One region of the Nocardia sp. NPDC004278 genome, then DNA from elsewhere that is predicted to be linked to it. Evidence: riboswitches for the same ligand, from Rfam matches in the RefSeq annotation. Region 1 holds a riboswitch; the other holds the start of a gene.
What was found. Region 1 has a riboswitch for ZMP and ZTP ahead of glyA (serine hydroxymethyltransferase). Riboswitches for the same ligand answer to the same signal wherever they lie in the genome.

Region 1 (4,257 bases):
CTGCGGGAACTGGTGCGCGAGCGCTATCCGCTGCCCGACCACGAGCACGTCACCTACGAGGTGGTCGGCGACAAGCCCTGGTCCGGCTTCAACTACTACCTGGGCAACTACCACTCCCGGGTGGCGATCAACTCCGACCTGAAGCAGCATCTGGCGCAGCTGCCCACCCTCATCGCGCACGAGTCCTATCCCGGACATCACACCGAGCACTGCCGCAAGGAGGCCGGGCTGGTCGCGAATGGGCAGGCCGAGCAGACGTTGTTCCTGGTGAACACCCCGCAGTGCCTGATGGCGGAGGGGCTGGCGGATCTGGCGCTGCGCTCGATCGTCGGACCGGGCTGGGGCAAATGGGCGCAGGAGATCTACGCCGATCTGGGGCTGCGCTTCGAAGGCGAACGCGCCGAACAGCTTTCGAACGCATCGGCCAAATTGGTCGGGGTCAGGCAGGACGCCGCCCTGCTGTTGCACGATCAGCATCGGGATGCCGACGAGGTCGCCGGATTCCTGCAGCGCTGGAGCCTGACCACCCCCGAACGCGCCCGCCAGTCCCTGCGCTTCCTGTCCTCACCGCTGTGGCGCGCCTACATCAGCACCTACGTCGAGGGCTACCGCCTGCTCGGCGGCTGGCTGGACCGCGCGGCCGATGCCGACGATCGCGCCGACCGCTTCCGCCGCCTGCTCGACGAACCCCTCACCCCTGGCGGTCTGCGCGCCGGGTGAACTCGACGCGCGCTCAACTGTGGCGACCTAGTCCGCGGTGAATGTGATACGCACCGAAACCGGGTCCGATTCCAGTGCCTTTATCGTCCATGCGGTGGCTTGGGCGGGAATGCGGCCCTTGGCGAAGCTGCGCGCACGGGCGACGACGTCGTCATCGGGGGCGAAGGCGGCGGTGCCGGTGTACCAGCGCTTGCCGTGACGCAGTCGGACCTGCGGGTTCGCGGTGATATTGCGGGCCCAGCCGGCGCGGTGGCCGTGCTGGGAGATGAGCCAGGCGCCCTCGTCGTCGATCGAAACGGTGACCGGAACGCGACGCGGCTGACCGGATTTCGCGCCGGTGGTCTCCAGTTCGGCGAGCAACGCGGAGCGGATGCCGATCCGATCCAGCAGTCCGACAGCGGGATTGACGATATAGCGGCCGATGAAGCGTTCGCGCCGGAACTTGCGCACGGTTGCTGCGGTGGTGCGCTGACTCATGGTGTTCTCCTTCGTCAGCCTGCGGGTTCCGGCTCAGCGGAAGATGACGCAGGTGGTGGTGCCGTGTGCGACCAGACGGCCCTGGTCGTCGACGATGCGGCCTTCGGCGGTGGCCGTGGTGCGGCCGATGTGGATGGTGGTGCCGGTCGCGATCAGGCGACTGCCGTGGGTCGGCACCGCGCGGATGTAGTTGATCTTCAGTTCCAGCGTCGTATAGCCGACACCGGCGTCGAGGGTGGTGTGCACGGCGCAGCCCATGACCGAATCGAGCAGGGTCGCGCAGATGCCGCCGTGCGTGGTGCCGAGCGGATTGGCGAAATCCGGGCGGGTCCGCAGCCCGAAGACCACTTCGCCGTGCTCGATCTGCTCGGCCTCCATGCCGAGCAGATCGCCGATGAACGGCGGCCGCCCCGGCGTCGTCATCGCGGTGCGCACCAGTTCGAGTCCGGACATCTCGGCCAGGTCGGTCGGTGCCCCTGACTGCGCCTCGCTAGCGCTCGGCTCCGTCATGACCACCAGTGTGGCTGTGTCGGATGTTCGCTCGCTGCGCTCGCTCATATGAATCAATCCCGTCTTTCGGTGAACCGATCGGTCCACATCTGTCATGATTGGAGCATGGACCGATCGGTTCACGCAACCATGAGTGCGCGAACAATGGACACAGCCCAGGGAGGACAGCGATGACCGTGGGTCCGCGCGACCGACTGATCGAAAGCGCCATCGAGCTGGTTCGTGAGCAGGGTGTGCACGCGGCCGGGCTCGCCGCCCTGCTCGAGCGCAGCCATGCCTCTCGGAATTCGCTCTACCAGCACTTTCCATCCGGTAAGAGCGAGCTGGTCGAGGTCGCGACCAAGACGGCGGGTGAGCGCCTGGCCGCCGTAATGGACAAGATCACCGCGACCGGCGCGCCAGCGCAATGGGCGAGTGCGCTCACCGGCTGGTGGCAGCGCGCCCTCACGCGCAGCTCGTTCACCACGGGCTGCCCGATCGTCGGTGCCGCACTCGCCGAATCCGAACCGGATGTGCAGGCGGCGGCGGGCGCCGCCTTCACCGAGTGGACCGACCGACTCGCCAACGCATTGTGCGACAACGGTCTATCGGGCGAGCAGGCGCGCTCACTGGCCGGATTCGTGATCAGTGCGCTGGAGGGCGCCATCATCCAATCCCGGGCGCTGAAATCCACTCGGCCCCTCGACGACGCGGAGATTCACCTCACCGCTCTGCTGCGGTCCGCCGTACCCGAGGCTTGACGCGCGGGCCGGCAGAGGCGTATCGGCCCGTCGCGCACCCGCGGATAAGATGGTCGGACGCGACTGGCGCACTCGAGGTGGAAGCAACCACCGGGAAGCACCCTCGCCCCGCACCGCGCGCCTGGGTGCCGGGCTCATGGGCTTCGGGGTGCGCACCCCGGGGCATCCGGACCACGGAGGTTGCTATGCACACCGAGACGCAGAACCCCCTGATCGACGCGGCGCGGACGGCCAATAGACTCGATCAGGTGACGCAGACGACCGCCTCTGTCAATACCCAATCTCTCGGTGAGCTCGATCCCGAGCTCGCTGCCGCGATGGCAGGCGAACTCGCCCGCGAACGCGACACCCTCGAGATGATCGCCTCGGAGAACTTCGTGCCGCGCGCGGTGCTGCAGGCGCAGGGCAGCGTGCTCACCAATAAGTACGCCGAGGGCTACCCGGGCCGTCGCTACTACGGTGGCTGCGAGCACGTCGACGTCGTGGAGACCCTCGCCCGCAACCGCGCCAAGGAGCTCTTCGACGCCGAATTCGCGAATGTGCAGCCACATTCCGGCGCACAGGCCAATGCCGCGGTGCTGATGGCGCTGATGGAGCCGGGCGACCGGCTGCTCGGCCTGGACCTCGCGCACGGTGGTCACCTCACCCACGGCATGCGGCTGAACTTCTCCGGCAAGCTCTACGAAGTGCATTCCTATGGGGTCAGCAAGGAAGACCACCGTATAGATATGGAGGAGCTGCGCAAGACTGCGCTCGCCGCCCGTCCGAAGGTGATCGTCGCGGGCTGGTCGGCCTACCCGCGGCACCAGGACTTCGCCGCGTTCCGGGAGATCGCCGATGAGGTCGGTGCCAAGCTGTGGGTCGATATGGCCCACTTCGCCGGTCTGGTCGCCGCCGGGCTGCATCCCTCGCCGGTGCCCTACGCCGATGTGGTGTCCTCCACCGTGCACAAGACCCTCGGCGGTCCGCGCTCCGGGCTGATCCTGGCCAAGCAGGAGTACGCCAAGAAGCTCAACAGCTCGGTATTCCCGGGGCAGCAGGGCGGCCCGCTCATGCATGTGATCGCCGCCAAGGCCGTGGCGTTCAAGATCGCGGCGAGCGCCGAATTCAAGGAGCGTCAGGAGCGCACCCTGTCCGGTGCGAAGATCCTGGCCGAGCGGCTCGGCGGCGCCGATGTCAAGGACAAGGGCATCAGCGTCCTCACCGGCGGTACCGATGTGCATCTGGTGCTCGTCGACCTGCGCAACTCCGAAATCGATGGTCAGCAGGGTGAGGATCTGCTGCACGAAATCGGAATCACCGTGAACCGCAATGCCGTTCCGTTCGACCCGCGCCCCCCGATGGTCACCTCCGGCCTGCGCATCGGCACCGCCGCGCTGGCCACCCGTGGCTTCGGCGATGCCGAGTTCACCGAGGTCGCCGACATCATCGCCACCGCGCTCGCGGGTGGTTCCGATGTCGACGCGCTGCGCGCGCGGGTCAGCAAGCTGGCTCGGGAACTGCCGCTCTACAACGGTCTCGAGGACTGGCGTCTGCTCGGCTGATCCCGGTTCGATTCGATTCGCCTGGGAACTCGGCTTCGCGTCGACAGCAACCCTGCGGTTGTGTGCGCGCTGGCCGGGTTTCCAGGCGAATTCGTTCGGTGCGTACCGGGTCGCGGGGGCGAATGTCGCAGCAGTTGTGTCAAGGGCGAATTGCGCTTACCTTTGTCGGTGAATTTCCGGCAATGGGGTTGAATGGTGAAGCGTCAGTACGTATTCGGTGTGGGTATCGCGGTCTTCGCGGCGGCGATGCTCGGTGTCGGTGCCCC
Region 2 (4,257 bases), on a different contig from region 1:
GATCTGGTCGGGAGAGTGCGGGCCGAATCGGAGTTCGCGGTGCCGTCGACCGGTGACGCCCAGGCAGTGTTCGCTGTGGCGGCCGAGCACCTGCAGCGGCTGACGGCAAAGCTGCCGCCGGAGCAATCCGTGTACGGGGTGGGTGTGAGTGTGCCGAGCGCAGTCGATGTCGCCACCGGGCACAGCCTGGCCGCCGGAACCGGTCTCGGCGAGGTCGCAGTCGTGGAGTTCTTTGCCGAGCAGTTCGCGGCCCCGGTGCGAGTCGACAGCGACGTCAACGTGCTGGCACTAGCCGAGCACAGGCACCACCCTGGGGTCGACGACCTGCTGGTGCTCAAGACGTCTACCGGTATCGGTGCGGGCATCATCGCCGGTGGACGGCTGCTGCGGGGTGCCTGGGGCGCGGCCGGCGAGATCGGGCACATCAAGCTCGGTGGTGTCGATGATCGGCCTTGCCGCTGTGGCGACCGCGGCTGCTTGGAGACCGAGGCGGCCGGGTGGGCGCTGCTGGACCGGTTCACCGATCTCGGCCGACCGCTGTCCGGCCTGCCGGAACTGGCGGAGCTCGCACGGGGCGGTGACCCGGACGCGGTGCGGCTGGTGCGCGAGGCCGGCCGGCGCATCGGTGAGGTGCTGGCCGCCGCGGTCAACCTGCTCAACCCCGCCGTCGTCGTCGTGCGCGGCGATCTCTCGCACGCTTTCGAACCGATGGTGGCCGGCCTGCGGGAACGGATCTACCAGTATTCCTCGGCGCTGGCCACCAGCAACCTGCGCATCGAGCCCGGCGCCGACGACGCCCCCACCGGCATCCAAGCCTGCGCCGCCATGATCCTCGACCGCATCCTGGCCCCGGACGCGATCAACGCACTGCTCGACGAGGTGCGTCACTGACCGGCATCGGCACCCGGACCACCGGATGTGTGGAGCGACGGTGCCACACGCCGACGACACCGTGGGCGACACTGGGAGACTGCAGATTTCGGTCAGCCGGCTGCGCTCAGCGCCAACATCCGGCATGCCGCGGTCCCATCGGTGACCAGGGATGTCGCATAGCCTCCCGCCGAGCACGACCGAGGTGACGGCCGATCTGGCTGAATGACCGTTCTGGTTGGCCGTCCAGGCCGTAGCGCAGGATCAGGTGCCTCGGCTTGGCGTGGGTTGATGCGGGCTAGGGCGATGCGGGCCGTGCTGGTGAATTCATGTGCGATAGCGGCGTGTACGGGGTCGGCCAGCGTGTAGCCGGGCGCAATTATCGGGCAGTCGCGGTCGGTGCCATGGCACCGTCGCCGGGAAGCCGCGCGACTGCTCGCGGACCTGACGAATCCCGCCAGAGGGTACTCGGTGGCGTGGCCGAACCCCGGCCTCACGCAAGATCTCTTCGTGGGTGCGCCGCGCCGGGGCAGTACCCGTCCGCGACGGTGACGGGCCCGCGGGACGTCCCGGTCCAGCGGTCGACGACTTCGACCGCGACAGCCGGTGGACCGCGATCATCGTGGGGGAGGGGACACGCTGCCGGTTCGGCAGCCTGTTCGGTCTTGGGGTCCCGGTAGTAATCGCCGAAAAAACAACGGATATCGGCGTAGCCGCCGTCCCTAGCCGATGCGCATGGCTCAGGAGTGTATTGCGAACCTCCGACAGGTTGACGTTGGCGCGTACACGACAAGCGTTACAGATTCGACGGTATCCGACCTGCCGGAATCTTCAGCGGCTCACTGTGTCTCGCGAACCTTCGTTCGCGAGACGGGGTCCGACTGCCATGCGAAGTTGCATGGCGCCCGTCGCTGCGGTTCACGCGGTGCAATCCGGTCAGTGATGGAACATTCGGAGTTCCGTGCGTGCAAGTCTGATGTGGTGCTCGCGGCACGCGTTGGCGATCGTGTCGGCGTGAAGGGCTCCCGCCGGTTCGACAATGACGGCGACTCCGTGTTCGGCAGCGACGTCGACATTGTCTCGGAACGGGAGATAGCCGTCGGACACCATGGTGAGGCCGGCGAGCCGTCGGTTCCATCTGACACGTTCCCGGTCCTCGATCGGATTGCCCGGCTGGGTGAGTAGTTCTGCGAGTTCGCCGTGCTGGGTCTCGGTGAGAGTGCCTGCGGCGAGGGCGATCTGCCAGTTCAGCCGCTGCTGGCGTGGCAGATCCGTCGGCAGGGGAAGGGTCCGGATGCTGTGATGGCGGCGCATCCACCACGTTCGCGCCTTGGCCCCGGCCAGTTGGGTGCAGTCGACACGGGACTGCTGCCCGGCTCCGACGCCGACGGTCATTCCATCGCGCACGAAGACCACCGTGTTCGACTGGGTGAAACGGGCAGTGATCATGCCCAGCAACGCATCTGTGGCTGAGGCATCGGTGAGCGTGGGGCCGTCGGCCGAGCGGAGCAGTTCGGTGGTGATCGGCTGCCGATCGTGGTCCTGCTCGATTGCGACGCCGAATACGGTCCGGATCTCGGTGGTCGGGGGTTGGTAGGTGGGGTCGATCTCGACCACGAGGAAGCGGCCCTGTTTTTTGCGGGCCAGCTTCGCTACGGTCCCGGGCGCGTAGCCCGGCGCGATGATGCCGTCGGACACCACTGCGCCTAGCATTTCAGCCAGCTCGTCGTCGACGGGCTCGGACACCGCGATCATGTCTCCGTATGACGATCGCGGGTCGGCGTCGCGAGCCCGGACATATGCTGCGGCCAGCGATCCCAGCCGCGCGGTGCCCAACCCCCAGGTCTCGCGCATGGTGTCGTCGAGCATCCCGTCCAGCGCAGCTCCTGCCGGGGAGACGTGCTTGAACGAGGCAGCAGCCGCTCTGCCAGTCGCGTGTTGCGCGTCTGTAACCAGTTGCCAGGCATTGAGCGCGTCGAGATAGTTGATCATCGATGCGGACCCGTGCAGCACGCGGATGTGATCGGCGCTGCCGTCGACGATGCGGGCCCGCTGATGAGGATTCATGCCGTACCGCAAATCCATTGTCGTGCTCCATTCCCGAACTCGAGTTCGGGAGCACCCAGGCGGACGACGCTCCGATCTTGCGCTTCCTCGTGGTCAGGTCCACGTGACGCCAGTCGCACGTGCAACTGTAGAGCACGACGGCGCGACCAAGTCACGCCACCTGATGGGGCGTGGATCAGAACAAGGTGTCGCGAACCCGTAGCGGTCGGTAGCCGGTGGGGCCGAGCTGGGCGAGCTCGGCGTCGATATCGACCTCGATGGCACCGAAGAGTTGATGTTCTCACTGTGCGCCGGCGAGATATGGGACAGCACCTCGTCATCGATGCGGCGACCCTCGCGCCGCATCTGCTCGACCGCGAGCCCGTAATACTCTGTAGTCCAAGCGATTACCGCGTTCGCGGCGAGGGTCAGGCACCATGCCTGCTCGGTCTGGCCCTCCAGGTGCCTCGCGCGGATCATGCCCTCATGGGCATACAGCAGGTCTCGGCGCAGCGCGTGCAGGGACTCGCCCTTGTTGAGCTGGCGGGCGATGCGCCGCCGATAGTCCGGGTCCGACAGGTATTTCGCGGCGTAGATGGTGCGGCGCAGCGCCCCGTACTCTTTGAGCGCCGCCGCGAGAGCGTTCTGGCGGCCGGACGCGGAGAGCTTGCCGACCAGCAGCGAGGCGGTGGCGTGTCCGAACTTCAGCGATCCGGCCAGCCGCAGCAGATCGTCATAGTGCTCGGCGATGAGATCCAGATTCAGCTTGCGGGTCAGCAGCGGCCCCGCGTGCGGGAACCGCGCCTCGGCCTCGGCCCGAGGGCCCGACCGGTACAGGGTGACCCTGCCCAGGTCCCGGATCCGGGGCGAGAGCTGCAACCCGAGCAGATCGAACAGACCGAAGTTCACCAGGGTGACCCCGTGCGTATCCGTCGCGTGCTCGGTGATCGGCAGATCGGTTGCGTTGCCCAGGATTTCATCGAGCACATAATGTGCCTCCCGTTTCGTCGCGACGATGATCTTCGTTCCATAGGTCGCATGCTGATCGGTGACATGGGTGTAGGTGGAGAGCCCTCCTCGGCGAAATATCTGCTCAGAGCTCTGGCGGTGAGGGATTTGCCGCGTGTGGGGAACCGCTGCCCGTCGAAGCGGGAAGTCGAATCAATAAGTCAGTACCTCCTTCCCATGGCGTTTCGGATGTTCGGCCTGCTCGTATCTCGAAGCGACCCAAGTCAATCGGCCATTGCTGCACGTCGGAGAGCGTGGACGGAGCCAAACTTTGGATCTGGAAAGATGATCGTCTTTCTGAGCGACGATGACCTGGTCACAATGGCTCAGCGC

Region 2: another riboswitch for ZMP and ZTP. It lies ahead of ACWEO2_RS18520 (phosphoribosylaminoimidazolecarboxamide formyltransferase); the one in region 1 lies ahead of glyA (serine hydroxymethyltransferase).

Annotation. Positions count from the first base shown of each region.
Region 1 covers NZ_JBSGEQ010000027.1:7,485-11,741, forward strand. The annotation lists gene ACWEO2_RS31980 (DUF885 domain-containing protein) at 1-720, shown strand, start outside; gene ACWEO2_RS31985 (nitroreductase family deazaflavin-dependent oxidoreductase) at 748-1,197, opposite strand; gene ACWEO2_RS31990 (PaaI family thioesterase) at 1,231-1,707, opposite strand; gene ACWEO2_RS31995 (TetR/AcrR family transcriptional regulator) at 1,878-2,447, shown strand; ZMP/ZTP riboswitch at 2,497-2,581, shown strand; gene glyA (serine hydroxymethyltransferase) at 2,696-3,991, shown strand; gene ACWEO2_RS32005 (hypothetical protein) at 4,184-4,257, shown strand, end outside.
Region 2 covers NZ_JBSGEQ010000010.1:252,570-256,826, reverse strand. The annotation lists gene ACWEO2_RS18525 (ROK family transcriptional regulator) at 1-891, shown strand, start outside; partial or broken gene ACWEO2_RS18520 (phosphoribosylaminoimidazolecarboxamide formyltransferase) at 1,807-2,961, opposite strand; ZMP/ZTP riboswitch at 2,984-3,064, opposite strand; partial or broken gene ACWEO2_RS18515 (Tn3 family transposase) at 3,113-4,070, opposite strand.